2 regions of the Staphylococcus hsinchuensis genome follow, and region 2 is predicted to be linked to the other one. Evidence: riboswitches for the same ligand, from Rfam matches in the RefSeq annotation. Region 2 holds a riboswitch; the other holds the start of a gene.

Region 1 (16,869 bases), 280 kb from region 2:
CATAAACATTTCATATAAGCGTAAAGTATCGGCACCATGAGATTTAACGATATCATCAGGGTTGATAACGTTACCCTTAGATTTACTCATTTTTTCATTACCTTCACCTAAAATCATACCTTGGTTAAATAGCTTTTGGAATGGTTCTTTCGTAGGTACAACACCTAAATCATAAAGTACTTTATGCCAGAATCTTGCATATAATAAGTGTAATACAGCGTGTTCTACACCACCGATGTATAAATCAACTGGTAACCAATGTTTAAGTTTTTCTGGATCTGCTAACATCTTCTCGTTATTAGGGTCGATATATCTTAAGTAATACCAACAGCTACCTGCCCATTGTGGCATTGTGTTCGTTTCACGACGCCCTTTCATACCAGTCTTTTCATCTACGACATTTACAAAGTCATCAATGTTAGCAAGTGGTGATTCTCCTGTACCTGAAGGTTTGATTTCATCTGTTTCAGGTAAAAGTAGTGGCAATTCATCTTCAGGAACTGTTGACATAGAGCCATCTTCCCAATGGATTACTGGAATAGGCTCACCCCAATATCTTTGACGACTGAATAACCAATCTCTTAATTTATAGTTGACTTGTCTCTTGCCGGCACCTTTAGCTTCAAGCAATTCAATTGCTTTAGTGATTGCCTCATCATTATATAATCCATTGAGCTCTCCTGAGTTCACGTGTGGGCCATCACCTGTGTAAGCTTCTTTCGATAAATCTCCACCTTCAATCACTTCAACGATTGGAAGATCAAAAGCCTTAGCAAATTCATAATCTCTCTCGTCGCCACCAGGTACTGCCATAACAGCACCCGTACCATATGAAGCAAGTACATAATCTGCAATCCATATTTGAACTTTTTCTCCTGATAATGGGTTAACTGCATAAGCTCCTGTGAAGACGCCTGTTTTTTCTTTAGCTAAACCAGTTCTTTCTAAATCTGATTTTTTAGACGCTTCGTTTTGATAATCTTCAACTGCTGCTTTCTTATCTTCTGTTGTAATTTCATTCACAACTTCATGTTCTGGGCTTAACACTAAGAAAGAAGCACCATAAATCGTATCTGGACGTGTGGTAAAGACTTCAATATCCTTATCTGAACCCTCTACATCGAAAGTAACACTCGCACCTTCAGAACGTCCAATCCAGTTACGTTGCATATCTTTTAATGATTCAGGCCAGTCTAAATCATCTAAGTCTTCTAATAAACGGTCAGCATATTCTGTTATTTTTAATACCCATTGTTTCATCGGTTTTCTATAAACAGGATGACCACCACGTTCAGAGACACCATCTACTACCTCTTCGTTTGATAGTACTGTGCCAAGGGCCGGACACCAGTTCACGGCTACTTCATCTACATAAGCAAGTCCTTTATTATAAAGTTGAATAAAAATCCATTGTGTCCATTTATAATATTCTGGATCCGTTGTGTTTACTTCTCTATCCCAATCATAACTAAAACCTAATTCTTTAATTTGTCTCTTAAATGTTTGAATATTTTGTTGCGTAAACTCTCGTGGATCATTACCAGTATCTAAGGCGTATTGTTCAGCAGGTAAACCAAATGCATCCCATCCCATCGGATGTAGCACATTATAACCTTGCATACGTTTATAACGTGAAATAATATCCGTTGCTGTGTAACCTTCAGGATGTCCTACATGTAAACCAGCTCCTGATGGATAAGGAAACATATCTAAAGCGTAGAATTTCTTTTGTCCAAGTTGATCATTGGTCTTAAAAGTTTTATGTGTTTCCCAATAATCCTGCCATTTTTTCTCGATTTGATTATGATTGTAATTCACAACTTTTCCTCCTATTCATTAAAAAAACACCTCAAACTATTAAGCATTTAGCAGGGACGACTGTGCCGCGTTACCACCCTGATTCACATATTTGATGTGCACTCGTTTGGATTAATAGTTAGAGATGTTTGTCATTCACTTATTCCTGGCAAGTTCACTTAATGCCGAACGCTAGATTCCACCATCACTAGCTCTCTTTAGAACAGCAATCAAGCTACTACTCCTATCATAAATAATTCTATTTTAAAAATACTTTTATTTCAAGTCATTCAAACGGAAAATACTTCTACCTTGGAATATTTAATAAATTATCATATTCATTTTTAGTCTAGTTATTTCTCAATAATTTATGATTTGATTTGTGAGTCTAATTTTCTATCAAATATAAATAAGAAAAATAACGCAATAACCAATAATCCAATCATCGATAAGAACATTGTCGACATATTAAACACATCTACAACGACACCACCAATGAGGGGACCAAAGGCCTTCCCTACAGTAGAAGCAGAGTTAACATATCCTTGGAATGCTCCTTGTTTACCTTCAGGAGCTAAGTGGTTTGCAATTGTTGGTACTGCAGGCCAAACGAACATTTCACCAATAGTTAATATAATCATACCTACTAAGAACACACTAAATTGTTCTGCAAAACTAGTAATGAAAAATGACAGAATAAATACGCCAATACCTACAAACATTTGATATTTCAAATTACCTTTTAACAGTCGGACTACGGGTGTGATAATAGGTTGTGCAATGAGTATCATGATACCATTAACCACCCACAATAAACTATATTGACTCATAGAAATGTCTATTTCCTGTGTGAAGGAAGCGATTGTACTTTCCCATTGAATGTAGGCAATCCAACAGATACTGAACATCACACATAATAGTACTAAAGCGATGAAACGTGTCCTATTTTCCTTTGAAAATAAACTAAATGCATCTTGGTGTTTAACTTTAAAGTCTATACTTAAATTAAATTGAGTAATAGCTACAATCGCAAAGGCTACATACATTACGAGATTCGCAATAAAAATATAGTTAAAACTAAGCTCAGCTACGAAACCACCTGTAGCTGCTCCAATTGCCACACCTAAATTTTGAGCTAAATAAATTGCATTAAACGTTTGGCGCCCGCCTTGTGGCCAAACAGCCCCCGCTAACGCATAAATAGCAGGTACAATCATACCGCCACCAAACCCTAATGCAACTAACCAAACTGCGTACCACGGCCAACCGTGAAAGAAATTCAATAATGTTGTACTCGTTAAACAAATCACTGTCCCTATTAATATCGTTCGATAACCACCAAGTTTATCGAAAAGATTGCCTCCCAAGAGGTTGCCTACAACCATACCAAATGAATTTATCATTAGAACAAGACCAGCGACTGTCAAACTCTTATGCAATTCCTCATTCATATAAATTGTGTTTAGCGGCCAGAGAAAACTCGATCCAGTGATATTTAATGCCATACCAATAACCAACCACCAAACTGATTTAGGCATGTTCATGCATTAATCCCCCTTTTTGTTTAATTTTCCAACTATACGATAAACACTATACCATTAAAATATGTTAAAATCTTTACTTAGAATCGATTTAGAAAGGAAAATGTTATATGGGACAATTTTTCCCTTACGCATTCGAAAATAAAAGATATCACACATGGAATTATCATTTAAAAAATAAGTTTGGTCAAAAGATATTTAAAGTAGCAATTGATGGTGGTTTTGACTGTCCAAATAGAGATGGTACAGTGGCTTATGGCGGTTGTACATTCTGTTCAGCTGCAGGGAGTGGTGACTTCGCAGGCAATCGTGCTGACCCAATTGAGGTACAATTCCAACAAATTAAAGACCGCATGCATGAAAAATGGAGCGACGGACAATATATTGCTTACTTCCAAGCATTCACGAATACACATGCACCGGTTGAAGTTTTACGAGAAAAATATGAAGCCGCATTAAAGGAACCAGGTGTCGTTGGCCTGTCTATTGGGACACGCCCGGATTGTTTACCTGATGATGTCGTTGAATATTTAGCTGAATTAAACGAACGCACGTATTTATGGGTAGAATTAGGTCTTCAAACAATTCATCAAGAAACTTCAGATTTAATCAATCGTGCACACGACATGCAAACATACTATGATGGTGTTGCTAAATTACGCAAACATAATATCAATGTTTGTACACACATTATTAATGGTTTACCTGGCGAAGATTATGAAATGATGATGGAAACTGCAAGAGAAGTTGCCCAAATGGATGTTCAAGGAATTAAGATTCACTTACTACATTTATTAAAAGGCACACCAATGGTTAAGCAATATGATAAAGGGATGTTAGAATTTATGTCTCAAGAACAATACACTAATCTCGTTTGTGATCAATTAGAAGTCATACCACCAGAAATGATTGTGCATCGAATCACGGGTGATGGCCCTATTGATTTAATGGTAGGACCAATGTGGAGTGTCAATAAATGGGAAGTTTTAAATGAGATAGATGATGAATTAGCACGCAGAGCATCTTATCAAGGTAAACACTATAAAGGTGCAGTCCAACAATGAAATTAGAACGCATCTTACCTTTCGCTAGAACTTTATTATCGCAACATACCACCTCAGAGAGTATCGTCATTGATGCCACTTGCGGAAATGGCCACGACACATTATTTTTAGCTGAAACGGTTGGGAATGGTAAAGTATACGCTTTTGATATCCAAGATACAGCTATTGAACATACTAAAGAAAGAACACATGGTTTTAGTCATGTCGCCGTTTTTAAAGATAGCCATGCACAAGTGAAAGATTATATTCCGCCACACGAACATGGAAAAATTGATGCTGCAATATTCAATTTAGGCTATTTACCGAAAGGTGATAAATCAATAGTAACTACACCAGAAAGTACAATCGATGCGATTAATTCAATTTTTGAAATGTTGGCACCTGAAGGTATTATTGTACTAGTCATTTACCCAGGCCACCCAGAAGGCAAGATTGAATGTGAACGTGTACTCAATTATTTACAAACAATCGATCAGAAAAAAGCACATATTTTACGTTATCAATTTATTAATCAACAAAACGATCCACCTTTTATTTGTGCAATTGAAAAACGTTAAAAAGAAGAGTCTGGGACATTAGTCTTTCAGACTAAAATAAAATCGATGATTTTTACTGTGAAAATGTAAAAATCATCGATTTTTCTATTATTATCAAATTGATTAGACGAGTCTGAGACAAAAATAGGTGTCTCAGACTCTTTGTCAATTTGGCAGTAGATGTCTGAATTGAAAATACGCTTATATCAAGCTTTTTTCAATCCTAGTCATCCTTGCCGGGGATGGACTACGAAATCTTTATTAAAAATTCGATTTCTGTCACTCTCCCGTTTTTATTGTGTACTGAGATAACGTGAACTCATATTCTGTTATAAACCTAAGATAAGATTGATATTGTTTTGAAGGTTAGTTGATTTGTTTTTAATTTCAGTTTTAAACTGATTTAAAAGTGCTTCTCTCTTTTCTTTAAGATCTTCATTGAAATGAATAATTACTGTTCTTTCGTCATCTTGTGGTCTTTCTTTAATAACCCAGTCTTTTTCCACAAGATTATTGTAAGTTCTTGTTCTCTTATACGATTTTACTGGAACAAAACTATCCATCTCTTTCAACGTCATAGAACCTTCTTTCCATAAAGTTAAAAGAATAAGCACTTCTTCTTTCGACATATTGTAGTCACTGATAACCCTATTAAACACGCTATCAATGTCACTCATTATCATCTCAAGTTTCAATACACCTTCAATATCATCTCTGAGTTTCTTTCCCATAAATCTTCCCCCAATTGCAATTAATATTAACATGTAAATTCATATTGCTTAGCCATTCCCATAAATGATGTACTACATAAATTGTCAAAGTATTTAAAATAATATGAATTATACAAATAGTTTAAGGTTAAAATTACAATTATGCAATAATATGTTTGATTTTATTTTGCATTTCCCTTAATAAATTTGCCGAATTATTAAATAATTGTCGTTCTTCATTACTTAAAGATGTTTCAAAAACTTTAACAGCACCTTGTCTATTCACTAAAGTAGGCACCCCAATATAAATGTCTTCATTTCCATATTCGCCATCTAAATAACTAGAAACAGTAAGAACCACGTTTTGATTTTTCAAAATCGCTTTTGTGATGTGTAATAAACCCATTGCTATCCCATAATATGTCGCACCTTTAGCTTGTATGATTTCATAAGCTGCATCTCGTGTATTAACAAATATTTCCTCTATTCTATGTTGTCTTTCTGGATTGTTCTTCAATAAATCATATAATGGTTGACCCGCAATGTTCGTTTGAGACCAAACCGCCAATTCCGAATCACCATGTTCTCCAATAATTTGTCCATGTACACTCGTTGGTGAAACGCCAAATTCTTGAGATAATTCATATTTGAACCGTGCGGTATCTAAAATTGTACCTGAACCAATGACACGGGATTTAGGTAAACCAGAAACCTTTTGAGTAACATAAGTTAAAATATCGACAGGATTGGTAGCAACTAAGAAGATTCCATCAAAATCTGATTCCATCACTTCTGTTACGATTGATTTAAATATCTTCGTGTTTTTTTCTATAAGATCTAATCTAGTTTCACCTGGCTTTTGTGCTGCACCCGCAGTTATTACTACAATGTCGGCATCCGAACAATCTGGATAACTGCCTGCCTTAACAACAATCGGTGATTCCCCATAAGGTGCACCGTGGTTAAGATCCATAACATCTCCTTTAACTTTATCTTCTGCCAAATCAATAATGACAAGTTCATCCGCAACGCCTTGTGCTACGAGCGCGAACGCATAACTAGACCCAACTGCCCCATCACCAATCAGTACGACTTTATTACCATTAATTTTACTCATAATATTACGCTCCTTATCTGGTTCACTCAATATGATATTGTGATTTATTTCACAATTAAAATATACCAAATCATTTAAGTTTTCGCAATATTATTTATAGTATTTTCACGTGAATTTTTATGATTATTTTTTACGAATGTAATTTAACGCTATTGAGTTGCGAGGAACCCTTTTGCTTTTGAATATATAACGCGATATTCGTTCATCAATGAAATTAATCAATAGTATTGTCAATTGAAAATGGTTTTTTCGTAATATAAAAAAACCAACTACCTTATTTCGGTAGTTGGTTTGCTATATATGTGCTTTGATATATTAATTTGGTTGATTTTCATCATCGATAATAAAACCATTATGACTTGCACTGTTATTTAAAAATGCAAGTACGTATCTCATGACATCATCACGTTCAGGTTCGTTATGTACTTCGTGATATAAACCTTTCCATACTTTAAAGTAAAGCTCATCTGTATCTACTTTATCTTTAACTAATTTCATTACTTCAGTATCCGCAATTTTATCTTCCGTTCCGTACATGAGTAATAACGGAATCGGATTAATATCTGTTAAATGTGATACGGTATCTCGCATTGTTTCGGTTAATTGTTTATACCAATGATATGTAGCTTTCTGTAACATTAATTCATCTTCATAAGTTTCTTCTAACACTTCTTCGTTACGTGTGAGTTCATCGATTGAAACGCCTACTTTAAAGCGTTTGTTTTTTGTCATTTTGCCTGCATTAGCGATAATTTTATCTTTTCTCGTTTTATAACCTTTTTTAAATTCTAAGAGAGGAGAAATTAACACAACTCCTTCGATGGGAACATCAACTTTTTCTAATAAGTTAAGTATAATTAAGCCACCTAAACCTACACCTAAGACGTATGTTGGGATTTTATATTCGTTCGCAATTTTAATCCACTCTAAAAAATGTTCATGATATTCATCGAAATCTCTAATTAATCCTTTATCTGAACGTGGTGTTTGCCCTTGTCCTGGTAAATCACCCATGATAACGTGGTAGCCATTTCGACGTAGCATTGTGATCACATACGCATATCGACCTGTATGTTCAAGCATGTTATGTGCAATAACCACAACACCTTTGGCTTCTTTTTCAGTTTCCCATTTCCACATAATCCTTTGGTCCCCTTTTTGTAAATTTTTCAATGTCTTTATTGTATCAAATCATATCAACCGATTTCCATTTAAAGCATGGTAATTTTTAATCTAATTTGTTCTGAATTTAAAAAATATTGTTATTATTGTGAAAAGAGTGTTATTGTGTATTTTGTAAAAAATTACGTAATATATTTTTATGAGAACGATTTCATTACATTTAGATTCATGCTACACTATATGATAATATAGAGTAGTAGCAGGAATGGGAGGAATTTTATATGCCAATTGTGAAAGATTTTTTCATAGGTTTATCGAATAGTACAATTTTAAATGAAACAGCTAAGGAAATTGGTCCTTTACTAGGAGCAAAGAAAGTTGTTGCAGGTAACACGATTGAGTCTTTGATAGAGACTACAGAACGTTTAAACAATAAGGGGATAACTGTTACTGTTGATTGCCTAGGCGAATTTGTTTTGACTACAGGAGAAGCAATTAAAGCTAAAGACCAAATTCTCGAAGTTATGTATGCGATGTATAATCACAATCTTGATGGTCATATGTCAATTAAATTAAGCCAACTTGGTTCTGAATTTGACCTTGAACTTGCCTACCAAAACCTACGAGAGATTTTATTAAAAGCAAACGAATTTAATAATATGCATATCAACATTGATACTGAGAAATACGATAGCCTATTTGACATCACACAAGTACTCGACCGATTAAAAGGCGAATTTAAAAACGTTGGTACAGTGATTCAAGCATATTTATATAAAGCTGATGCTTTAATTGAGAAATATCCTGAACTTCGTTTACGAATGGTTAAAGGGGCTTATAAAGAAGCAGAAAACATAGCTTATCAAACGAAAGAAGAAATTGATGAAAATTACATACGCTTAATCGAAAAAAGATTATTAACAGCCAAAAATGTAACGTCAATTGCTACACATGACGACAAAATTATCACACAAATCAAACAATTCATTAAAGATAATAATATCGAGAAAGACAGATATGAATTCCAAATGTTGTACGGTTTCCGTTCTGAATTAGCAGAAGAAATCAAAAATGAAGGTTACAACTTCTGTATTTATGTACCATTTGGTGATGATTGGTTCAGCTACTTTATGCGTAGACTTGCTGAAAGACCACAAAACTTAAACCTTATGTTTAAAGAACTTACAAAACCACAATCACTTAAACGTATTGGAATTGTAGCATCTGGTGTGACAACAGTCGGAGTAGCTTCAACATACTTAGTAAAAGCTTTAAGAAAGTAAAATAAGTCAAAATGATGCCCATCAAAGGATTTTAATTAAAACCTTTTGATGGGCATATTATATTGATTAACGTCATGATGTAATGGAGACCTTTATCCCCTCTTATGATCGTCATATATATTTATTACACGATAAAAATTTAACCGTTATTCCAAAATTCAAAGTAAGATAAAATAACTAAAAAACGATGATTTCTATTTTAATATGATAGAAATCATCGTTTTTATTTTATCTGAATATAGAACAAATCAGATTTACATCATTTTTATTCTAATTAAAACTGAATAGTTTAAATTTCTTTTAATAAGTTAGCCATTTCGATTGCACTTACTGCTGCTTCGGCACCTTTATTGCCTGCTTTTGTACCTGCACGTTCAACTGCTTGTTCAATGTTTTCAGTAGTTAAGATACCAAAAATGACTGGTGTATCAGTTACATCATTTGCTTTAGAAACACCTTTCGCAACTTCATTACATACATAGTCATAATGTGAAGTAGCTCCGCGAATGACACAACCTAATGTAATAACTGCATCATATTCACCTTTTTGTGCAAGCTTTCTAGCTACTAACGGAATTTCAAATGCTCCTGGTACGTATGCAACGTCAATATTTTCTGATGGTACTTCATGGCGAATAAGTGTATCTTTCGCTCCATCTAATAAACGATTTGTAATAAAGTCGTTAAATCTACTTACTACTACCGCTACTTTTAAATCTGATCCTATTAATTTACCTTCAAAATTCATAATGTTTTCCTCCTATAATAAATGTCCCATTTTAACTTTTTTAGTATCCATATAATCTTGATTGTATTTATTTGTTGGAACAACAAGTTCTATACGTTGTGCTATATTAATACCATATGTTTCTAAGCTTTCAAACTTTTTAGGATTATTGCTTATTAAATTCACATTTTCAATACCGAAATAGTTCAATATTTCAGCTGCATCTCTATAATCACGTAAATCTTCATCAAAACCTAATGCAACATTAGCAGTTACAGTATCATATCCTTGTTCAATCAGTTCATAGGCTTTGAGTTTATTGATTAAACCTATACCTCTACCTTCTTGAGGTAGATATAAAATCATGCCGCCATGTTGTTGAATATATTTTATAGAGGCATCAAGTTGCTCACCACAATCACAGCGTTGACTGTGGAATATATCACCTGTTAAACATGACGAATGTATACGTACGTTTTCAGTTTTTTTAATGTCACCACTCACAATAGCTACAATTTCTTCTTTTTTATCACCAGTAGTAAAGCCATACATATCGAATTGACCATATTGTGTAGGCAATTTAACTTTGGCTTTCGCTTCTAAGTTGGAGGGTGAAGATTTACGATATTTAACTAAATCTTCTATTGAAATCATGACAAGTTGATGTTCTTCTTTAAACGATTGTAATTCATCGCCTTTAGCCATTGTGCCATCATCATTCATTATTTCACAAATGAGTGCTGCTGGCTTTGCATTTGTCATTTTTGCTAAATCAACAGAAGCTTCTGTATGTCCTCGACGCACAAGAACACCTTCATCTTGAGCAATCAACGGGAAAAGATGTCCTGGTTTATTGAAATCTTTAGCAGTTGCGTGCTCATTAATCAATGCTTTCGCTGTCATTGTTCTTTCAGGTGCACTTATACCTGTCGTCGTATTGACATGGTCGACACTGACTGTAAATTGCGTGCCATAAGCATCTGTATTTTGTCTTACCATTGGTTCTAATTCTAACTGATTAGCAATGTCTTTACTTATAGGTGAACAGATTAAACCTTTACCATGCGTCGCCATAAAATTCACAGTGTCGTCTTTCATCCATTCTGTGACTGCGACTAAATCACCTTCATTTTCTCTATCTTCATCATCTACTACAATGATACTTTCTCCTTGTTTTAAAGCTTCTAACGCTTTGTCTATACTATCTAATTGCATACATATGCCTCCTAAAATCCAAACATGCTTAACTTTTCAGCTGTAAGTCCTGAATCTTTATTCGTCATTAATTTTTCAACGTATTTGAAAAGCATATCTGTTTCAATGTGCACCGAATCTCCTACACGCTTTTGATTTAAAATCGTAGCACGACGCGTTTCCGGGATAAGATGAATATCAAATTCAGTATCTTTTAATTGAAAAATAGTTAAACTTACACCATCTACAGTAATCGAACCTTGTTGCACCATTTGTTTTAATGACGATTGGGGTGGTTTGATTGTGACAATTTTTGAATTTGCAGAATCTTGAATACGCGTAACTTTCGCCACCGCATCGACGTGTCCAAGAACGAAATGTCCGCCAAAACGTCCATTGCCACTCATCGCTCTTTCTAAATTGACTTCATCACCTTGTCTCAATTTATTAAGATAAGTTTTATTTTCAGTTCCTTTAATGACTTGAACTGAAAATGATTGATGGTTAAATTCGGTTACTGTTAAACATGCACCGTTGACGTTAATTGAGTCTCCGATATGCATACCTGATAAAATAGTTTCACAATTTATGGTTAAATTAACGACCGAATTTTGATTCGTAATTTTATTAATCGTTCCTAATTCTTCAACGATACCGGTAAACATTTAATTCACTTCTTTCGCAATTCTAATTTAATATTTTGCTCAAGCATACGTGTATTTACAATTTCGAATTGTGATACATTTGCTAAATCTGTCACTTCAGTAGTTTGGAAAAATTGATACTTTCCTGAACCACCAATGATTTTCGGGGCATAATATATAATAAGTTCATTGATAAAATCTGATTGGAGAAATTCAGAAGTCACTGTCGGTCCTGATTCTACAAGCACGCGACCTATACCTTGTTGATATAAATCTTTTAATATATTTTCAATAGAACATTGAGTTAAATATTTGATATTGATTTGACTATGTGGACTTTCTAGTTGTTTATTTTCTGTATAAATCCAAATTGGTTGTGGCGGTTCTTTAAAAATGTCTAAATCAAAATTTATTTGGCCTGATTTAGATAACACCACTCTTAGTGGATTTTTACCATTTTCAATACGTGTCGTATATTGTGGGTTATCAGCATCTAGTGTGCCACGACCGGTCAATACTGCATCGTGATTATGACGCAACGCAAAGACATCTTGTTTGACCTGTGGATTTGTAATCCATTTGCTTTGAGCTTCGTCCGTTGCTTGTTTGCCATCTAAACTACAAGAAACTTTGACTGTTACTTCAGGCAAACCCTGTTGTTTCGAAATAAAGAAGTCGTGATATAAAGCTTCCGCTTCTTCTATAGGTCGATATTCAACTTCAATACCAGCATTTTGTAATATTGCGTCACCTTCAGATTCTAACGTTGTATCTTTAACAGCGTAGATGACTTTCTTCAGCCCATGTTCAATTATTTTATTTACACAAGGAGGTGTAGAACCGTAATGTGTACATGGTTCTAACGAGATATAAATCGTTCCGCCTCTTGCTTGATCTTGAGCCATATCCAACGCTTGTACCTCAGCATGTTTATCACCTTGTCTTAAATGCGCACCAATGCCTACGATACGTCCTGCATTTACTACAACAGAGCCAACGGGTGGATTTACCCCAGTTTGACCGTCAACCATTTTAGCTAATTGAATTGCATAATTTAAATAATGACTCACTTTATCACCTCTAAAAAAATACACCTAAAATATAAAATTTCAGGTGTAGGTAAAATCGGTATAACATTTATACTAGTTTGAAGATGTACGTATATCCGATGAAAAAATCATGAAATAAATACATACTCGTCCCTCATATAAAATACTCGTTTATTAAAAAAGTGCATCTTTAAGAAACACTGTGTTAATAACAGTTTGCTATACTTCATTCTTTCTACCATCCAGACTTTACTGTCGGCTCTAGATTCTCACTAGATCAGCCACATTCGCACTAATGCAAACGCAGGTCGCAGGCTTTAGTTTACTGCCGGTTGGGAATTTCACCCTGCCCCGAAAGAATTCATATGAAATTGTGAAATGATGTTTGAGTCAAGTAACCTTTCCTCAAGTTACGATAATATCGTACTACATTTTTAATTAAAAAACAATTCTTAGTGATTATATCGGCATTGAACCTCTGTTAATTAATATATTTATTTAATTATTTTTTGTCAAATGCTTTACTACATTCACTGCTTGTTTAACAATCATTGTTACACCATTACGAGATTGATTGATTCCATTTGTTAATTGACCTATCGCATACATGTTATCTAAAGTACCATATCTCGGACTAATGACTTGATTTGTTTCAGCTAATATTTGAATTCCACCTAGTGGATGTGCTTGTATCACTTGTCTATTTTCCATATTTATAATGAGTTGATCATCTTCATCCAAATCTGCGAGTTGTGTCTTAGAACCCGTAGCATTAATAACGACATCAAATTGTTGTTTCGTCTCTTGTTGATCTTTAAATTCAAAGTGAAATTGTTTGTCATCATATTCAATGTTTTCTAGTCCTGATTTAATTTCAATTTGACCTGATTGAATATAATCTACGAGTAATCGAGCTGTTTCTGGAGGCATAGGATTACTATTATCTTTAAGCACCCAACTATATTCAGATAAAAAACGCTTTTGGTCTTTACGACTCAGACTATTCCAAATCCAATTTAAATTTTCTTTAGCATTTTCTAGTAAGCTTTGTAATTTACCTAATTCGATTGGATGATTTAAATCATATGTTAAGTCATCGATAGGATTGCCTACTCTACGTTCTATTAACTGTTTAATTGGTAAGTCATAACGTGCACAATCTTTTAAAAATAACTTTATGACTTTTTCTAATGGCGCATTGCCGAAATGTTCCTTTTTCAATTGGTTTAATTGCACAGGAGTTAAATGTTCAAAGTGAACTTCAGGCATTTCCCCACGCACACTTGGCAATTGTCCCTTCCTACTTGTCATCGTTATAGGTAAGTTAGGATGATGCGACACGACGTATCTTATAACATCTAAACTAGCTAAACCTGTACCTACTACTGCAATGCGTTCTGTTTCGTCAACTTCGTCTAGTGTATTATAAGTTGGATATGGTGTATGTATATACCCTTTCTTTCCTTTCAATTGATATGGATCATGGTATGACATTGTCCCAATAGTTAAGAATACAACATCGTATTTTTTACATTTACCTATTTCTTCAGAGGTGCAGACATTATATATAACGTTTGTTTGCCCTATACCTGCTTCTATAAATACTTCTTGAACTTGTTGTTCGATCAAGTGGATATTCTCAAATTGTTCATTGTACTTTTGTATAAAACTCTTCATGTAATGACCAAAGAGAAATCTCGGTAAATATTCAGGATGCTTATATTTAAATGTCGACTGGTGTTCATACCAATTGAAAAACTCTCTTTTATTGTCTAAATTTAACGACATTTGTTCGGCAGGCAAATTGATTAATAATTGCTCACTATCATTTTGAAATGGAATGCCCTGTCCTATATTTTTCGTACTATCATACGCATCAATGTGCATTTTTGAAAAATTTTTATTTTTAACTAACTCTCTGAGAATGCTGACTCCAGCGGTCCCCGTTCCTATAATGGCTATTCTCATAATACACATCCTATCTCAATTTCTGTACATTTCAGTATACCAATTTAACATAATAATAAACAAAATTACGTAACTTTGCTTAAAATGAGTACTAAGTTATAAAATTCTAAAAACTATGTTAACATTTATACATTATAAGAATTAATTATTAAACTAATTAAGGGGCAAAATCATGCGAAAATATAAATATTTAACTTTAGTTATTATTTTAAGTACTTTGGTGCTAGCTTCATGTGATTTACCAGGATTAGGCGGAGGCAATGCTAAAAAACAAGTGAAAATTTCAGCTTTAGCTACGAGTGAATCTCAAATTATGGCATATTTAATTAAAGAGCAAATTGAACACGATACCCACCATAAAATTGAAGGCTCAATTATTAACAATTTAGGCTCAGCTACGATCCAACATAATGCACTATTAAAAGGTGACGCCGATATTAACAGTACACGCTACACTGGAACAGATTTAACAGGTGTGCTCAAGCATAAACCCATTTCTGATTCCAAAAAAGCAACCGAAATCACCCAAAAACAATTTAACAAGAAATTCGATCAAACATTTTTTGATTCTTACGGTTTTGAAAATACGTTTGCCTTTGTAGTAACGAAAGAAACTGCTAAAAAATATAATCTGCATACAGTTTCCGACTTAAAAAAAATAAAGGACAAAGTTAAAGTTGGTACAGATACCACTTGGATTAAACGCGGTGGCGACGGTTATGGTCCATTTAAAAAACATTACGGATTTGGTTTTAGCAATTTAAAACCTATGCAAATCGGATTAGTGTATGATGCCCTCAAAAATAAAAAATTAGACGTTGCATTAGGTTATACCACTGATGGTAGAATTGCAGCATATGATTTAGTCGTATTAAAAGACGATAAAAATTTCTTCCCGCCGTACGATGCGAGTGCAGTCGCGCCAAATAAATTACTTAAAAAACATCCAGAAATTAAACAATCGATTGAGAAATTAAAAGGTACAATCGATACAAAACAAATGCAAAAATTAAATTATCAAGCTGATGGCGAAGGCAAAGAACCTGCAATTATCGCTGAAGAATTCTTAAAGAAACATCATTATTTCGATAACAAATAATATTCTCAGTCTAAATATGTATCGTACATTGATGTACGTATAAAGCACTGTAGTGTTACTCTATTTTTAAGGAAGTGAGTATTATGAAATTCGTTCTAAAACTGATTGCAACATTAATATTATTGATGTTTATCTTTAGTGGAAAAAATAAAGCTTATTAATTGAATAAGTACTGAATCACTTAATGATTCAGTTTGCAATAAAAACTAAGAGTCTGAGACATCTATTTTTGTCTCAGACTCTTTTTCAATTACTACATTTTAATTTTTCAAGAAACTTGCACACATTTTCTTTAATATAAAAGAGCAGAAACAACAACAATTTCAAGTGTCGCCTTTTCTGCTCTTTTAATTAATATATTTACTTTTTATGTTTAGCATCGTCTTTGTATACGAAGTATTTGTAATATTTACCTTCTGTCTTCATGTTGTCATAGAAATCAGCCATAATCTTCGCATTACTTTTTGCCCATTTAATATCCGTAGCGTATTGATGTTCACCAGGATTTTTAGGATTCCATCTCATACTATATAGCGTATTTTGATCTTTGTGTGATAAGAAATGTTTGTGGATAAATTGCGCCCCGCCGTCAATGGCTTTCTCAGGCGTATCCCAACCATGTTTCTTAGCATATTCGCCACCCGTTTTCACTGGGTCTTCATCTAATGCACCAACTCCAAAGAAATTATAGTATTTTTTTCCATCTATTTTAACACCACTTGAAAGTTCACTCTTAGCTGAACCTGTTTCAAGTAATGCATGAGATATTAAATAAACTTCATTTACATGATGACGCTTTGCAGCTTGAATGAAATCATCTGAATGTTTAAGTAATGTCGGATTGTCTAAAAGCATACGCTTAATTCTATTGTCATCGATGCCTTGATATTTATCTAACTCTAAAAATTGATATTTTTGTGTATCATCATCAATGAGAGCTTCACTGTTCATAGCCGATTTAATCTCAGTTGATGAAGCGTCTCTCCAATTCTCTTTCTTTTTATCTGAAGTTTGTTGA
Region 2 (16,869 bases):
TTTCACCTAATACAGGGTTAATGTATATTGATTCAAAATGATTCACTCCATGAAGTCTATTTGATATTTGTTTTTCTAGTAAATTTACAGTTGTTTCCATGTTCACACCTCACGTCATAATCCAATTATATCTTAACATTATATAAAGAAAAATAAAATCAACGGTTATTAATGAAATTTTATTTTGCTCGGCTGGAACTTTGCTTATTATTTGGAAAGTTTAATTATGTGTTCGTATTTTAAGTTTAACGGGTTGATTTCCGTTAGTTTTATTATTATGTATAATACGATATAGAAATATATTTATGATATGTTATGTTTTAATTTAATATGAGATAAAAAGAAAAAGCCCCTTTTAAAAGGGCTTTACGTAAAGAATTATTTTACTGCGTCTTTTAAAGCTTTACCAGCTTTGAATGCTGGAACTTTGCTAGCAGGGATGTCAATTTCTTTACCTGTTTGAGGATTACGACCTTTACGAGCAGCACGTTCACGTACCTCGAAATTACCGAATCCAATTAATTGTACTTTTTCACCTTTAGAAAGTGATTTTTGAATTGATTCGAATACTGCGTCAACAGCTGAACCAGCTTCTTTTTTAGTTAAGTCTGCTTGATCAGCAACAGCATTGATTAAATCTGTTTTGTTCATTATGAATTCACCTCCCCTAGGGTTTATAATGATATCGCAATATCATTATGCTATGACTTTAACACAACGAGAACTTGAACTGCAACGATTTATGTGTAAAAGACCTTGAAATAATAGGGTGTTAGACCTTAATTTGTAATAAATTAATTAAAAAGTGTAAAAGTCGCAAACTTATTCCGACTTTTTGCCACGCCCCATTAGATCTTTAACACTTTCTTCAACGGGTCTATTTTCAAATAAAACACTGTATAATGCTTCAGTAATTGGCATTTCCACACCTTGTGATTGTGCTAAATGATAAACTGAGTTCGTAGTATTTATACCTTCAACGACCATATTCATTTCCTCTAAAGCCTGATCTAATGACTTTCCTTCACCTAATTTATATCCCAACGTATAATTACGAGAATGAGTAGAAGTACATGTGACGATTAAGTCACCGATTCCTCCTAAACCTTGGAATGTAAGAGGATTTGCGCCGAGTTTTTCTCCTAAACGACTAATTTCAGCTAAACCTCTAGTCATGAGTGCCGCCTTAGCATTATCTCCATAACCAAGACCAGAAAGTACTCCGCTTGCGACGGCTATGATATTTTTTAAAGCGCCGCCTAACTCAACACCGATTAAATCATCATTTGTATAAATACGTAAATAATCATTCATAAATAAATCTTGAGTGAGTAAGCTTACTTCTGAAGATTTAGAAGATGCTGCAATTGTTGTTGGTTGCTTGACAACAACTTCTTCTGCATGACTTGGTCCAGATAATACGCCAATACCTGCATTATGTGACGGATCTAATGTGTCTTCAATCATTTCTGAAACACGTTTATAAGTATCATTTTCAATACCTTTGGCAACGTGGATAAAAGTCTTTTTAGTAGTTAGTTTACTGTCGATTTCTGAAACTACAGATCGAATCGCTTTAGTTGGTAATGCGATTAAAAAGACATCTGCATAATTAATTGCAGTTTCTATATCTCCTGTTGCTTTAAGTTGTTTATTTAGCTCGATATTTTTTAAATATTTGCTATTTTTATGGCTATCATTTAATTCGTTAATTGTCTGTTCATTTTTTCCCCACATCAAAACTTGGTGACCATTATCTGCAAGTACATGGGCTAAAGCTGTACCAAAGCTACCAGTTCCAAAAACAGTAATTTTTGTCATAGTATCTCCTCCACTCGTTAGTTTCTTCTTCTCGGTATAATATGGACAGGGGTGCCTTCAAAACCGAACGCAGATCTAATTTGATTCTCGAGGTATCTCTTATAAGAAAAATGCATTAATTCTACGTCATTTACAAACACTACAAAGGTTGGTGGTTCAATTGCAACTTGTGTAGAATAGAACACATTTAGTCTGCGACCTTTATCTGTCGGTGTCGGATTCATAGAAATCGCATCAGTGATGACTTCATTCAATGTCGAACTTTGAACACGCTTTTTATGATTTTCGCTCGCTTCATTAATATATGGGAATAACGTTTTAAGTCTTTGGTTTTCTTTGGCAGAAATAAAGGCCACTTCCGCATAATCTAGAAACTGAAACTCTTTGCGTACTTCGTCTTTGAATTCTTTCATGGTATTTGTTTCTTTATCTACAGTATCCCATTTATTTACAACAATCACAATTGCTTTACCTTCTTCATGTGCATAACCAGCTACTTTTTTATCTTGTTCGATAATACCCTCTTCTGCATCGATAACGACGAGTACTACATTTGATCGTTCTATTGCTTTTAATGCACGCAATACTGAATATTTTTCAGTATTTTCATATACTTTACCTTTCTTTCTCATCCCTGCTGTGTCGATGAGTACATAATCTTGTCCATCATAATGATATTCTGTATCGATAGCGTCTCTTGTTGTACCAGCAACGTTTGAAACAATAACTCGTTTCTCTCCCAAAATTGCATTTACGAGACTTGATTTACCTACATTAGGTCTTCCGATAATAGAAAGACGAATAGTGTCTTCATCGTAGGGATCAGGTGTATCTTCTTTAAAGTGTTTCACCACTTCATCTAATAAATCACCTAAACCTAAACCATGTGATCCTGAAATTGGATATGGATCCCCAAATCCTAATGAGTAAAAGTCATAAATGTCATTGCGTGCTTCTGGATTGTCTACTTTATTTACTGCAAGTACGACTGGCTTCTTGGATTTATATAACATTTGGGCAATTAATTCATCGCCTTGGGTTAAGCCGTCCCTTACGTTCACCATAAAAATTATTGCATCTGCTTCGTCAATTGCAATCTCAGCTTGGGCTTTTATTTGAGTTTGAAATGGAGCATCACCAATTTCAATTCCACCAGTATCAATGATGTTAAAATCGTGTGTTAACCAATCCCCTGAAGAATAAATACGATCACGTGTTACACCTGGTGTATCTTCTACTATAGAAACACGTTCGCCTACGACTCTATTAAAAATTGTAGATTTACCTACGTTTGGTCTACCTACGATTGCTACTACAGGTTTAGTCATAACTAACTTCCTCTCTTTTTTAATCTATATAATTCTATCATACGGGAAATAAATTCAAAAGAATAATTGAATTTTATTGTTTTAAAAATAAGCGATAGAGTGCCAAATAATAAAGTTTAAGTGTTTGAGACATGTATTTCTATAAAATTCTAATAGGTAAAAAAGAAACCTTGTCCTATTCATTAGAATAAGACAAGGTTATATAAATGTTTGAACGTTAATATTAAAATTTAAAATCTTTTAATTTATCACCAAATACATCGCCTAATGTAGGGTTGTCTTCATCATCAGCTGCATTGTCGATGTAAGAGTTTGTTGATTCTTCATCACTTGGACCTTGGTTGTTGCTGTCATCGTCTTTAGGTTCTGTAGCTTTAATAGATAATGAAATACGTTCATTTTCAATATCTACACCTAGAACTTTAACTCTAACCTCTTGTCCAGGTTCTAATGCTTCGCTTGGCGTCGCAATATGTTTATGACTAATTTCAGAAATATGAACTAGTCCTTGAACACCAGGTTTAATTTCTACGAAAGCACCAAAATCAGCTAATCTTACGACTTTACCTTCAATTGTGTCGCCTTCGCTAATTTCACCTTCAATAGATTCAAATGGACTAGGTAAAGTTTCTTTAATAGATAATGAGATGCGTTCAGAATCTTTATCTATAGATTTAACTTTAACTTTCACATCTTCACCGATATTAACGACATCTTCCGGAGATTTAACATGCTCATGAGATAACTCAGATACATGTACAAGGCCGTCTACGCCACCAATATCAATGAAAGCACCAAAGTTTGTTAATCTAGCTACTTTACCATCGATTACGTCGCCTTCTTTAAGAGAATCTAGTAATGATTCTTTTTTAGCAGCATTTTCAATTGCTTCAACTGCTTTACGGCTTAAAATAACGCGATTATTTGCTGGGTCTAGCTCTTCTACTTTCAACTTAAGTGTTTCTCCCTCAAAACCAGAGAAATCTTCTATAAAGTCAGTTGAAATTAATGAAGCTGGTACGAAACCTCTTTGACCAACATCTACAACTAAACCGCCTTTCACAATTTCAGTTACTTTTGCTTCGATTGTCTCATCATTGTCTAGCTTTTCTTGTAAAAATTCATATGATTTTTCAGTTTCAAGTTGACGTTTAGAGAGGATATAATTCCCAGTTTCATTCTCTTCGTCATACTCTACTTTTGTAACATAAGCACCGACTTCATCGCCTACCTTAACAGCATCACTTGGGTTATCAATATGATGCGTTGATAGTTGGCTTATAGGGATGATTCCATTGAATTTGCTACCGTTGATATGTACAATTACTTGTTTCTCTTCAAGTTCAATTACTTCGCCAGTAACTTTGTCCCCTTCTTTAATGTCATGAATCATTGACTCGTTAAATTCTTCAGTCATCTTGTCTGCCTCCTTATTACACTACATAATTATAACATCTAATAATCTGATACAATTGTCAAGAAATTATCCTTTGATTGAATAAGCTTGTTTATCAATGTAAATTTAGTGTTAAATCACAGTTGATTCTTTAGCTAAAATTAAATTTTTTTACTTTAATTTTACAAACATATTATTCATGCAACATAACTATATGTTTTAAAATATGCATTTTTTATTTACCCTTTTTGTTACTATTCTAACGTTTTTATACAAAACTAAAAAAGATTTTATAGATGTGCATTCGACTTACGCGTCATGTAATAATTTTAAATATTTTTCACCATCGTTAAAATTTCATCCGTAACTGTTTCTATACTTTTTCCAGTAGTATCTAAAGTAACTGCATCATCAGCTTTAGTTAAAGGAGAAATTTCACGATTCATATCATAATGATCACGTTCTGCGATTTCTTCTTTTAATTGTTCTAAGTTCGAATCAATACCCCTCAATTCGTTGTCTTTTTGACGACGTTGGGCACGTTCTTCAACAGAGGCAATCATATAAACCTTCAGCTCAGCATTTGGTAACACAACTGTTCCAATATCTCTACCGTCCATAACGATGCCTTTATTATCAGCCAGTTCTTTTTGCTTTTTAACAGCAAAAGTTCGTACGGGTTCTTTTGAAGCAACGTATGAAACGTTTTGTGTTACATCATTTTCTCTCAAATAATCAGTTACATCTGTATTATCAAGTATTATACGTTGGCCTTTCTCGTTATCATAGGTCAAATACAGTTCAGTAGAATTTATAAGTGCTTCAAAGTCATCTGTTTTATTTTGTTTTAAATATTTATATGTAATCGCACGATACATCGCACCTGTATCTACATAAATCATAGATAATTGCTCTGCTACTCTTTTTGCGATTGTACTCTTCCCTGCTGCTGCAGGACCATCGAGCGCGATATTGATTAGCTTCATTACAATAAACCTTCCTTGTTGTTTGATGAATAATATTTTATCATAAAATAGTATTACATTAATAGGAGGAATGCCTACATGAAAAAACTTCTCGTTATACATACTGGTGGTACGATTAGTATGTCTCAGAATGAAACAAACCAAGTTACGACTAATGATGATAATCCAATTTCACAACATCAAGATATTATTCAACAATATGCTGAAATTACCGAATTAACACCATTTAATGTTCCATCTCCACATATGAATACAGAATATGTCGTAAAACTCAAAGAAATTATCGAACAAGCAGTTTCAGAAGATATATATGATGGTTTTGTCATTACACATGGTACTGATACTTTAGAAGAAACAGCGTATTTACTTGATTTAACATTAGATATTTCAAAACCTGTCGTAATTACAGGTGCGATGCGTTCTTCAAATGAAATTGGCTCTGATGGTCTATATAATTATATTTCAGCTATAAATGTAGCAACCTCTGATCAAGCTCTAAACATGGGTGTAATGGTTGTCTTTAACGATGAGATTCACACCGCACGTAATGTAACGAAGACACATACTTCGAATATTAATACATTTCAAAGTCCAAACCATGGCCCACTTGGTGTTCTAACGAAAAATAGAGTTCAATTTCACCACCGACCATTTTCTAATCAAATACTTAAACATATTGATGTTAACTTAAATATCCCTCTTGTAAAGGCATATATGGGCATGGATAGTGACATATTAAACTTTTATAGTAATAATCATGTTGATGGAATTATAATAGAGGCATTAGGACAAGGTAATTTACCACCGACATGTTTAGAAGGTTTAAACAATTGTATTAAAAATGACATTCCTCTAGTACTTGTTTCACGATCATTTAATGGTATCGTTGGTCCTATTTATGATTATGAAGGTGGCGGTGCTGAGTTATTTAAAAAAGGCGTTATTTTTTCTAACGGATTGAATGGTCCTAAAGCACGTCTGAAATTACTCGTAGGATTGAGCAATCACCTAGATAAAGAAGCATTAACGAAATACTTTGATTATTAAATTAAAAAGTTAGATAAATAAAAAGAGTGAGTCACTATTTGTGACTCACTCTTTTTATTCTATGATTCTAATGGTGTTTGTTTCTTTGTAAGAATACTTTGTGTAATAATTCCACCGTGATATTTACCATTTTCTATGAAAATAGTATTTGCGTCATTACCTGCAGCAATAACTCCTGCAATATAACAATTTTCTACATTTGTCTCGTAAGTTTCTCTATTATAAACGGGAGCTGTTCCATATTCGTTCGTATTGATTTCGATACCTATAGATTCTAAGAATTCATAGTCTGGATGATATCCAATCATAGCAAATACATAATCATTAGGTATTTCTATCGTTTGGCCTTCATGTTCATATACTACAGAGCTTTCAGTTATTTTTATTACATTTGCATTGAATGCCATATCTATTTTTTCATGTCTAACTAAAGAATCAAAGTTAGGCAAGATCCAAGGTTTTACTGCTTTTGAATAAACAGAGCCACGATAAAGTACAGTGACGTTGGCACCAGCTTTTTCTAATTCTAATGCTGCATCGACTGCTGAATTTTTACCACCAATAATCACTACGTCTTGGTTGAAGTATGGATGTGCTTCTTTGAAGTAATGTTTTACTTTAGGTAATTCTGCACCTTCGACTTCTAGTTCGTTATGATGTCCATAATAACCTGTCGCTACCGTTAAAAATCGACACTGGTAAACATCTTTAGTCGTTGTAAGTGTAAAACGGTTATTGATCTTTTTCACAGTGAGGACTTCTTCAAAAGCATTAATATTCAGTTGATGATGTTTAACGACTTCACGGTAATACACAAGCGCTTGATTTCTACGCGGTTTACTATCTTCTACAATAAAAGGAATATCTCCTATGCTTAGTTTATCACTCGATGAAAAGAACGTTTGATGGGTTGGATAGTTATAAATCGCATCAACTACGTTCCCTTTTTCGATTACTAGCGTTTCAATTCCCTTTTTCTTTTGTTCTATTGCGGCACTTAATCCACATGGGCCGCCGCCGATTATGATACTTTCTACTGTTTGCATTTATTACTGTCCTCCTTTAACCACCTATATATTATATCAAGAGTTAGTTGAAAACTAAATAATTGAAGGTTTAGTTTTTTGGACAATTTTTAATCAATCGATAATATTTTATTAAATATGCATGCCTTTCTCATAAAATGATTATTTAAATCAATAGAAGTCTGTTGATAAAAATAAACAAACCTTACGCAAATATATGCGCAAGGTTTGTTATTAATAAATTGTTTGTCCTATAACACTATTATTGTGGAATAACTAAACGTTGACCATCATGGATAGTGTTTGAACTTAAGTTATTAGCTTTTTTAATTTTTGCAACATTTTCAGGTGTACCTGCACCATAATATTTAATAGCTACTCTGTATAAGTTCTTATCATGTACTGTTACTGTACGTTGACCACTGTTGCTTGATGATTGGCCAGAACCATTTGATGAAGAACCTTGTGATTGATTTGAGCTATTTGATGATGAGCTTTGACCTGAATTACTTGATGAACTACCTTGTGATTGACTTGAATTGCTTTGACCTTGTTGATCACTTGACTGGCTAGTTCCTTGTTGTTTATCTGAAGCACCACTGCTATTAGAATTACCTTGACTACCTGCAGAACCAGCTGCACCATTTGTAGCTTGGTCATTACTGTTTGAGTCGTTACTAGATTGACTAGAATCACTGCTATTGCTTGAATCTTCAGATGATTTATCTTCTTTAGTATCGTTGCTTGCTTTATCTTTGTCTGCATCCTTGTCAGCTTTATCTTTGTCAGCGTCGTCATTGTTTTTCTTATCTTTGTTTGCTTTATCTTTATTAGCATCATCAGTTACTTTTTTATCATCTTCTTTATGTTCGTCATGTTTACCACCATTTAAGAACATACCACCGATAATAGCTAATATAGCTAATAATAATATTGCTGCAATGATAGGTAATAATTTACCTAATAAGCCACCTTTTTTCGTATCGCGATGGTTATATTCATAATCATCGTCTCTTACATTGTTTTTACGTGTTGAAGCTGCACTACCTGCTGCTGCACCTTTCTTCTTAGATGTATCACGGCTTTCATTTTTTCGATCGCGATCTGCATGGTCACGATCATGTTCTTTATGGTCATGATCTTTCTTTTTCTTAGTTGCATAAGCACCAGCTCCAGCCGCGCCTGCTGCACCAGCTGCTGCAGCGCCTTTCTTCTTAGAGCCTTTATGATCTTTGTCATGATCTCTATCAAAGTCTTTATCGTGATGTTCATCTTGACGATGATCATCACGTAAGTCACGGTCATCATTGCGATGATCGTCTGTACGATCAAAGTCTTTGTTTGAAGTGTTTCTGTCGTCATGGTTTACATCATCATGATGGTCATGATCTTTCTTTTTCTTAGCTGCATAAGCACCAGTTCCTGCTGCACCTGCGACTCCAGCTGCTGCAGCGCCTTTCTTCTTAGAGCCTTTGTCCTCATCATGGTGACGATCATCTAAATCACGATCCTGAAGATGTTGGTCATCTTCTGTATTATGTCGATGACGTTCGTCTTCTGAAAATTGACGACGATCTTCATCATTATTGAATCTATCTGATGATGAATCGTTGTCATGATGTCTTTCTCCACGAACGTCTTGATTGTTGTTACGTTCATTTGGTTCATTTTGATTTGTCGCTACATCACGTCTACGTTGACGTCTTCTTTGTGCGTTTCTTGGAGGAAACTGTTCTTTACTATGACGAGAAACTTCCTCTTTTTCGTTATCGACAGCATTATTAACGCCATCATGTGTCTCTTGGTCTTTGTCTAGATGTTCTTTTGGATCAATGGATTGACGATTTTTTTCGAAATCATCTTTATAATTATCTTTAGACAAATTCATCATCCTTTCTTTATTCAATTTATTTAATTATATACTGTTTTACCCAAAAAAGCGGTAAATATGTACATTTTATAAATTTGAATATTATTTCTTACTATAACCATATGCGTATTATAGCCTGTGTGAAAAAGTTAAGTAAAGTAATAGTAAGTTATTTGAATAAATTTTTTAACTTTTCTTGATATTCTATCTTTCTTTTAACTTTTTTGCGATTGAAATAGTTAAACGGTTGAATATTACTATCATTATCACAACAAGGGTCAGGTTTATTTAGTAAGGTTTCTCCAAAGAACTCCATCATGTACGCACGACGGCATTGATCTAACGATTTATACCCCAACATTCTAATAAAGCCATGATACTTGCGTTGGTAGGTTTTTTCGAAAATGGATTTCAGTTGAGAAAATGAGTAATATGACGATAATAAATTTAATATTTCTTGTTTATAAGGATCTACAAACCCACCTAATTCAAAATCATTTACATCCTCAGCAGTGATTATATCTGTAAATAATAACGTTTCTAATAAATATTGATCATCAGGTTGGTACATGCTAATAGCCTGACTTGGATTGCCATCACGTCCTGCTCGCCCTATTTCTTGTATATAATTAGAGGGGCTAGAAGGTAAATGATAGTGTATAACAGTTCGAATATCCTTTTTATTGATACCCATGCCAAATGCACTTGTTGCAACAATAATTGGGATTTCATTGTTTATAAATTGATGTTGTACTGTTTGTCGCTCTTGATAAGAAAGATCTGAATGATAAATACCAGTTAAAAACCCATAATGATAAATTTGTTTGGCCAATGATAAACAGACCTTTTTGGATGATACATATATTATCGTAGGACCAGAAGTTTCTAATGTTGGTAATAACCATGCATTTTTTTCATCATCATCACTGAAATTTTTATGTGAAAAACGAATGTTATCTCGATTCATCTGCGTCTTAATAACTTTAAATTCTTTTTGTAACATTTGAAATAAATCTTGAGTTAAATACGGTGGTGCTGTAGCCGTTAAAGCGAGTATTGTCGCAGAAGGAAAGAGTTTTATGATACTACCGATTAATGCATAATGCGGTCTGAAATCATAACCCCATTCAGATAAACAATGTGCTTCATCAAGTACAATCATACCGAGATTTAAACTTTTAATTAAATTAAAATTATGTGGTTGTAATAAAAATTCTGGGCTAAGAAAAATAAACCTACTAGAAGTAAGGGCCTGAATGTTTAATCGTTTTTCCTCTTCATCTAAACCTGAATGAATACACGCCGCATTTTTCTCACCTTGTATCTTCAACTGCATGACTTGATCATCCATTAAAGAAATTAATGGGGAAATAATAAGTGTGGGCTTTTGTTTTATATAAGTGGTTAACTGATAACATAAGCTTTTCCCACTACCCGTTGGTAAGATTCCTAATGTGTTCTGCCCATCGATTACACTTTGTATGACCTCTTGTTGTCCTGGTTTAAATGAAGTAAAACCAAACCATTTATCTAGTTCTTGATGTAACATATATTTCACCTGCCGAATAAAAATCATGAGATAAAGAAATCAAATATCGAAAAATCCTCTTTCGATACCTACAATTGCCATTTTAATTTCAAAATAACTTAACTCAGGGGTTAATGTTTTGTATATTTTTAATTTTTCACTCTTATTTTTAATATAATATTGAGAAAATGTGTCAAACTTATTTGTGTCTAAATAATTATCGTAATTGGTTAAATAACCTTTAATAAAAAGTTCTAATACGTGGTCTTCAATGGTATTTATTTTTACATTTTGTTCTTGCGCGAGTTGATCCATATGTTTACCTTCTAATATACCTTTATAGGATAGCCTCGTTTTATTTAATAACTTCGGTAAGACAATTAATTGATGCAATATAGGGTATTTCTCGCTATCTTCTATTTCATAAAGCATCTGCACTAAATCCATCATTTCATATTCAAATAACTCTATTTGAGAAACACCTTCAATAAGGCTTACTTGTTGTCGCGTATACATACTTTCTTCAAAGCCTTGTAAGTAGTAATGTAGATAAGTAAATCCGTTTTTATCCTTAATAGAATAAAATAAGTTCTCAATTTCTTGCTGGCATGCAACAATATTTTCTGAAGTTTTCAGTTTTTGGTAAACCGCTTTGACTTTACTATGTATTGAACGTTGTTGAGTAATCGGCGTGAACTGATAGACATCATGTTGCGTATTAGATATTGTTTGGATTAATAATTGCATGGCTTTAAAGGTATTATTCATGCTGTCATATGTATAACGAGGATGTGTCATTATCGTAGAAGTTGATTGTGGTGGTTGTTTGATACATCGTTCAAATGACGGATATTTTAACTGTGGTAGGCTATGATATAATGATAATAAGCTTTGACTACAAGCATCAAAGAAAGTTTGATGAGATTTTTTACCAATGAGTATATTATAGATACTCTTTGTTGATTTATAATGATGTGCATGATGATATGCATGGTGGATAATGTGATTCATTCATATTCCCTCATTTTGTAAATCAATAACATTTGAAAAAATATATTTCAGTGATTACAATAGTAATTGTTATTATTGTAGCATTTTTATCTAAAGGAGGCGAAGTAATTGGCTAAATATACAATTGTAGATATGGATACATGTATTGCATGTGGCGCATGCGGTGCAGCTGCTCCTGATATATATGACTATGATGATGAAGGTATTGCATATGTTATATTAGACGACAACCAAGGTACTGCTGAAGTACCAGAAGAATTATACGAAGACATGGAAGATGCTTTAGAAGGTTGTCCGACTGATTCAATCAAAATCGAAGAAGAACCATTCGATGGCGATGCATTAAAATTTGAATAAATTTATTTCGATAAAATGATGAATTGTCATTGCGTGGAGTTATTTATCTAACCGATACAAATTCATCTTAAGATATAGAACATTCAATTCAATATAAATATGTAACATTATGTAGTAGTCATAAACCTACTGATAATGATGTAATAAACCCTCAGATATTTTTTATCTGAGGGTTTTATTATATTCAAAATCAATTTGAATAGTTTATATTAAAAATTATCTAGGGAGTAAGTTTTTCAATCGACGATAAAGTAGCATAAATAAGATTGAAACTACAATTCCTTTAATAATATTAAAAGGAATAATACCGGAAACGATAATGATTTTTAAATTTTCTACCACGTTCGTTAAATTCATTATCGTGCCATACAATGGCAATAGTACAAAGTAATTGAGGATACTTAATACGATTGTCATGACTATCGTAGCTATACTTAATCCAATTATTAGAGATGTATTATTGTTTTTATTTTTAGTAAAATAATATGCTGTCAATAAGAAACTTGTAGCTGCTAAGAAGTTAGCTAAAGGTCCTACTGGATCTGACATATTAACGAAAAAGTTCAATAAGTTTTTAATAAATTCTACTGTAATTCCGGCAAATGGGCCCATTGTAAATGTAGCCAATAATGCTGGAACATCACTCACATCTAAAGTGAGATATGGTGGTAAAAATGGAATTGGTACTTTGATAAACATGAGTAAGAAACTAATAGCACTCAACATGCTTATCGTAATCAATCTTTTGGTTTGTTGTTGCAATTTCAATGTTCTCCTTCCATTCATCTTACTTAAGAATAGGAGGATTGGTGTAACAACACAAAACCTCCATCTTCTCCCATCCAGACTATACTGTCGGCTCTAGAGTTTCACTAGATCAGCCACATTTTTACAAATGCAGGTCGCAGGCTTTATTTACTGCTGGTTGGGATTTGCACCCTACCCCGAAGATGAAATCGTTAAATTTAGTAAAAATATCTTACCTTAAATTTTGATTTAATACAATCAAATTGTTTATGAGTTTAAGGTTATTCGCATTTTTAAATTCTATAGAAAAATATAAATTTAAAAATTACTAACTAGATGTTAGATGAACGTGATGAATGCTTAATGAGTTAACTCATGTTTTGGTGGCTTAGGTAATTTAATAATAAATGTTGTACCTTCCCCAAGCTCACTTTGAACATCTATTGTGCCTTCATGTTCATCAATAATCATACGACAAATAAATAAACCTAAACCAGTTCCTTGCTTACCTCTCTTTCTAGAGGCATCTACTTTGTAGAAGCGATCAAAAACTTGTTGTAAATGTTCTGGCGCAATACCTGTACCAGTATCAGAAATATATAAAATATCTACCGTTTTAGATGCTTCAACTTCAATTGAAAGTGTGTCATTTGGTTCGGTATATCTCGTTGCATTATCAATTAAGTTCGTCAATACTTGTTCAATTCGATCTGCATCATAATACCAAGTTTGATTATGCGTATTTGGATTTAAATGCATCGTCAACTTTAAATCGCTTGCTTGTTGTTCATATTTTCGTTGCATTTTATCTAATAATGGTTGGATTGGTTGTGCCACTTTTTCAACAGTTAAACCTTCAGCATCCATACGCGCAACATTCAATAATTCGTTTACTAGTCTATTTAGGCGTTTCGTTTCGTCCAATACAATAGTTAAAGAATCATGAATTTCATCGGGTTCGGTTACAACCCCATCAACAATTGATTCAGTATAACCTTGTAACAATGAAATTGGCGTTCTTAACTCATGTGAAACGTTAGCGATAAAGTCTTTTTTCATTTGATCGATATTATGCTCATTCGTCATATCACGAATAATAGCTACGATACCACTTCGACCGTCTGGTTGAATTTGCGCAATGTAACTAGTGATAATGACAAAGTAACGTGTATTGATTTCGTATTCTTCAAATTGTGTATGTTTACTTTCGAATGTTTTTTCACGTTGCTTATATAATTTATCTTTCGCATATTCATCTAACAATTGTAGCGTGTCTTGTGCTACTTTGTTTGATAGTATAATTTCGTCACTTTCATTGAAGCCTACAACGCCTTCAACCATTGAATTAATAATACTTTCTCGAATATTTTTTGAAGATGATAATGCGTCGATGTGTTGTTGGATTTCTGTACTCATCGTATTAAATGTGCGTGCGAGTTCACCAATTTCATCACGAGAATTAACTGGTACGACTTGTGTGTAATCACCTTTCGAAACTTTCATTGCTTGAGATTTTAAACTACGTAAAGGTTTGGTGATTCGCGAAGTTAAGAAGAAAGCAAATACTGTAGTAATTGCTAAGAAAATTACAGCAATCGCTAATATGATAACCGTAATTAAATTACTCGTATCTTCTGTTGTTTTTAAATCTTGGTAGATAAAAACGCCACCGTTTTCTTTTTTGTGTGAGCTAAGGTTTTTTGTGGGGTAACCAATCAGTACATAACTTCTTTTTTTACCATTTATATCTAAAGTGACATGATTGGATATTTTTTGTTGTTTATCAAATACGAACTCATATTGTTTATTTTTTTTAATTTCTTCCAACATCTTTTTCTTGGTAGAATTATCGTGAGGTGTTTTCATATCTTTATCGTTCATGATAATAAGACCGACAGGCCCTTCGATAAGCTTACGGCTATGAGAAATTGCTGTTTCTTTATCTTTTGAATGCTCTAATAAGTGACTAATTCTTTTCGCATCTTTCGTCAAAGTATCTTCAGTTTCTTGCGTATAATAAGATTGAATGAAAGTTATAAGCGCGGCACTGAGTAAAATTAAAACTGTCGTTACTATAAGAATTATAGTTAACCACAGTTTAATTACTACATTATTCAAGCGATTCATCATCTGATTTAACCTCAAATTTATAACCGACGCCCCAAACGGTCTGTATCATTGAAGCAGCGTCTTCTGACACGCGATTTAATTTTTCTCTTAATCTTTTAACATGAGTATCTACAGTACGCAAGTCTCCGTAGAACTCATAGTGCCAAACTTCTTTCAATAATTGTTCTCGATCAAATACTTTGTTTGGTGTCTTAGCTAAATAAATGAGTAGTTCGTATTCTTTAGGTGTTAAATTGACTTGCTTTTCATCAGCTAAAACGCGATGCGCATCATTATCAATCGTCAAGTGTTCAAATTCAATTAAATCTCTTGCGTGTGGTTCACTTTGTTCAGTATGCCCCACTTGTGTACGACGTAAAAGTGCTTTAACACGTAGCACTACTTCACGAGGTGAAAATGGCTTAACGATATAATCATCTGCCCCTGATTCAAATCCTTCAACACGATTCGTTTCTTCACCTTTAGCAGTTAGCATAATTATTGGAGTGTCTTTATGCTCTCTGAGTTTGGAAGCAACCATGATACCATCCATTTCTGGTAACATAAGGTCTAATAAAATGCATGCGTAATCATTTTCCATCGCTTTTTTATAAGCTTCGTTTCCGTCTCTTGCTTCGTCTATTTCAAAAGATTCTCGTTCTAAATATAATTTCATTAATCTGCGGATTCGATCTTCATCATCGACGATTAATATTAAATTTGACATAACTTATGCCCTCCCACAGTGCTAACTTTCTATTTCTACTTAATTATATCATAGGTTATTTCAAAAAAGTGGTTTCTATAGAAAGTTTGTGAATTTTTTCTCAATATTTCTCTACTTATTTCCATGCTCTGCAAGTTGACGCATAATCTTTACTTCATGTGGTGTTAAAACTCTTCCATCACCGGCGTTTAAACCTTTTAAATTTAAAGGTCCAAATTCAATACGCTGCAATTTTGATACTTGGTAGCCAAAGTGTTCAAACATACGACGCACTTGTCTATTTCTTCCTTCAGAAATTGTGATTTCAACCAGCGTCGTATTTTTTTCTTTGTCTTGACTTTTAATTTTTACTGCTGCTGGTTGTGTCATTCCGTCCTCTAATTGAATGCCACGTTCTAGCGATTTCACTTCTTCACGCATTAAATAACCTTTCAGCTTTGCAACATATTTTTTTTGAATTTTGTAACGTGGGTGCGTCATTAAATTTGTGAAATCTCCATCATTAGTAAGTAGCAATAATCCAGAAGTGTCATAATCTAAACGACCCACTGGATAAATACGTGTTTCGAGTTGTTTAAAGTAATCTGTGACTACTGTTCTACCTTTGTCATCTGAGACACTTGTTATAACTTGTGACGGTTTATAAAATAAAATATAAATTTTATCTTCTTGTTCAATTTTCACGCCTTCAACTTCAACAGTGTCTGATGGACGTACTTTGGTACCTAATTCTGTTACTGTTTGCCCGTTCACTTTAACTTTTCCTTCTGCTATTAAAGTTTCTGCTTTACGGCGTGAAGTATAGCCACTATTTGCAATACGTTTTTGTAATCTTTCTTGTTCTTTATTCATCATTTTCTCCTTTTTGATTTACTAAGTTACTAAAGAAATCTTCAATTTCTGCTTCATCTTCTTCA

Evidence for each region. Region 2 has a riboswitch for FMN ahead of QQM35_RS08615 (ECF transporter S component). Riboswitches for the same ligand answer to the same signal wherever they lie in the genome.
Region 1: linked by a shared signal. The riboswitch ahead of ribD (bifunctional diaminohydroxyphosphoribosylaminopyrimidine deaminase/5-amino-6-(5-phosphoribosylamino)uracil reductase RibD) and the one ahead of QQM35_RS08615 (ECF transporter S component) in region 2 are both predicted to bind FMN.

Annotation. Positions count from the first base shown of each region.
Region 1 covers NZ_CP128355.1:2,006,045-2,022,913, forward strand. The annotation lists gene leuS (leucine--tRNA ligase) at 1-1,818, opposite strand, end outside; gene QQM35_RS09925 (MDR family MFS transporter) at 2,166-3,341, opposite strand; gene QQM35_RS09930 (TIGR01212 family radical SAM protein) at 3,449-4,402, shown strand; gene QQM35_RS09935 (tRNA (mnm(5)s(2)U34)-methyltransferase) at 4,399-4,959, shown strand; gene QQM35_RS09940 (transcriptional regulator, SarA/Rot family) at 5,268-5,669, opposite strand; gene QQM35_RS09945 (L-lactate dehydrogenase) at 5,809-6,765, opposite strand; gene QQM35_RS09950 (alpha/beta fold hydrolase) at 7,081-7,905, opposite strand; gene QQM35_RS09955 (proline dehydrogenase family protein) at 8,169-9,170, shown strand; gene ribH (6,7-dimethyl-8-ribityllumazine synthase) at 9,460-9,918, opposite strand; gene ribB (3,4-dihydroxy-2-butanone-4-phosphate synthase) at 9,931-11,112, opposite strand; gene ribE (riboflavin synthase) at 11,124-11,756, opposite strand; gene ribD (bifunctional diaminohydroxyphosphoribosylaminopyrimidine deaminase/5-amino-6-(5-phosphoribosylamino)uracil reductase RibD) at 11,762-12,805, opposite strand; FMN riboswitch at 13,011-13,147, opposite strand; gene QQM35_RS09980 (FAD/NAD(P)-binding protein) at 13,283-14,752, opposite strand; gene QQM35_RS09985 (osmoprotectant ABC transporter substrate-binding protein) at 14,925-15,851, shown strand; gene QQM35_RS09990 (glucosaminidase domain-containing protein) at 16,212-16,869, opposite strand, start outside.
Region 2 covers NZ_CP128355.1:1,724,770-1,741,638, forward strand. The annotation lists gene QQM35_RS08555 (heptaprenyl diphosphate synthase component 1) at 1-100, opposite strand, end outside; gene QQM35_RS08560 (HU family DNA-binding protein) at 379-651, opposite strand; gene QQM35_RS08565 (NAD(P)H-dependent glycerol-3-phosphate dehydrogenase) at 823-1,821, opposite strand; gene der (ribosome biogenesis GTPase Der) at 1,839-3,149, opposite strand; gene rpsA (30S ribosomal protein S1) at 3,373-4,566, opposite strand; gene cmk ((d)CMP kinase) at 4,875-5,531, opposite strand; gene QQM35_RS08585 (asparaginase) at 5,610-6,578, shown strand; gene ypdA (bacillithiol disulfide reductase YpdA) at 6,638-7,624, opposite strand; gene QQM35_RS08595 (elastin-binding protein) at 7,866-9,491, opposite strand; gene QQM35_RS08600 (ATP-dependent DNA helicase RecQ) at 9,643-11,022, opposite strand; gene QQM35_RS08605 (helix-turn-helix domain-containing protein) at 11,062-12,012, opposite strand; gene QQM35_RS08610 (ferredoxin) at 12,121-12,369, shown strand; gene QQM35_RS08615 (ECF transporter S component) at 12,586-13,131, opposite strand; FMN riboswitch at 13,196-13,325, opposite strand; gene QQM35_RS08620 (ATP-binding protein) at 13,477-15,243, opposite strand; gene QQM35_RS08625 (response regulator transcription factor) at 15,227-15,952, opposite strand; gene QQM35_RS08630 (pseudouridine synthase) at 16,064-16,804, opposite strand; gene scpB (SMC-Scp complex subunit ScpB) at 16,797-16,869, opposite strand, start outside.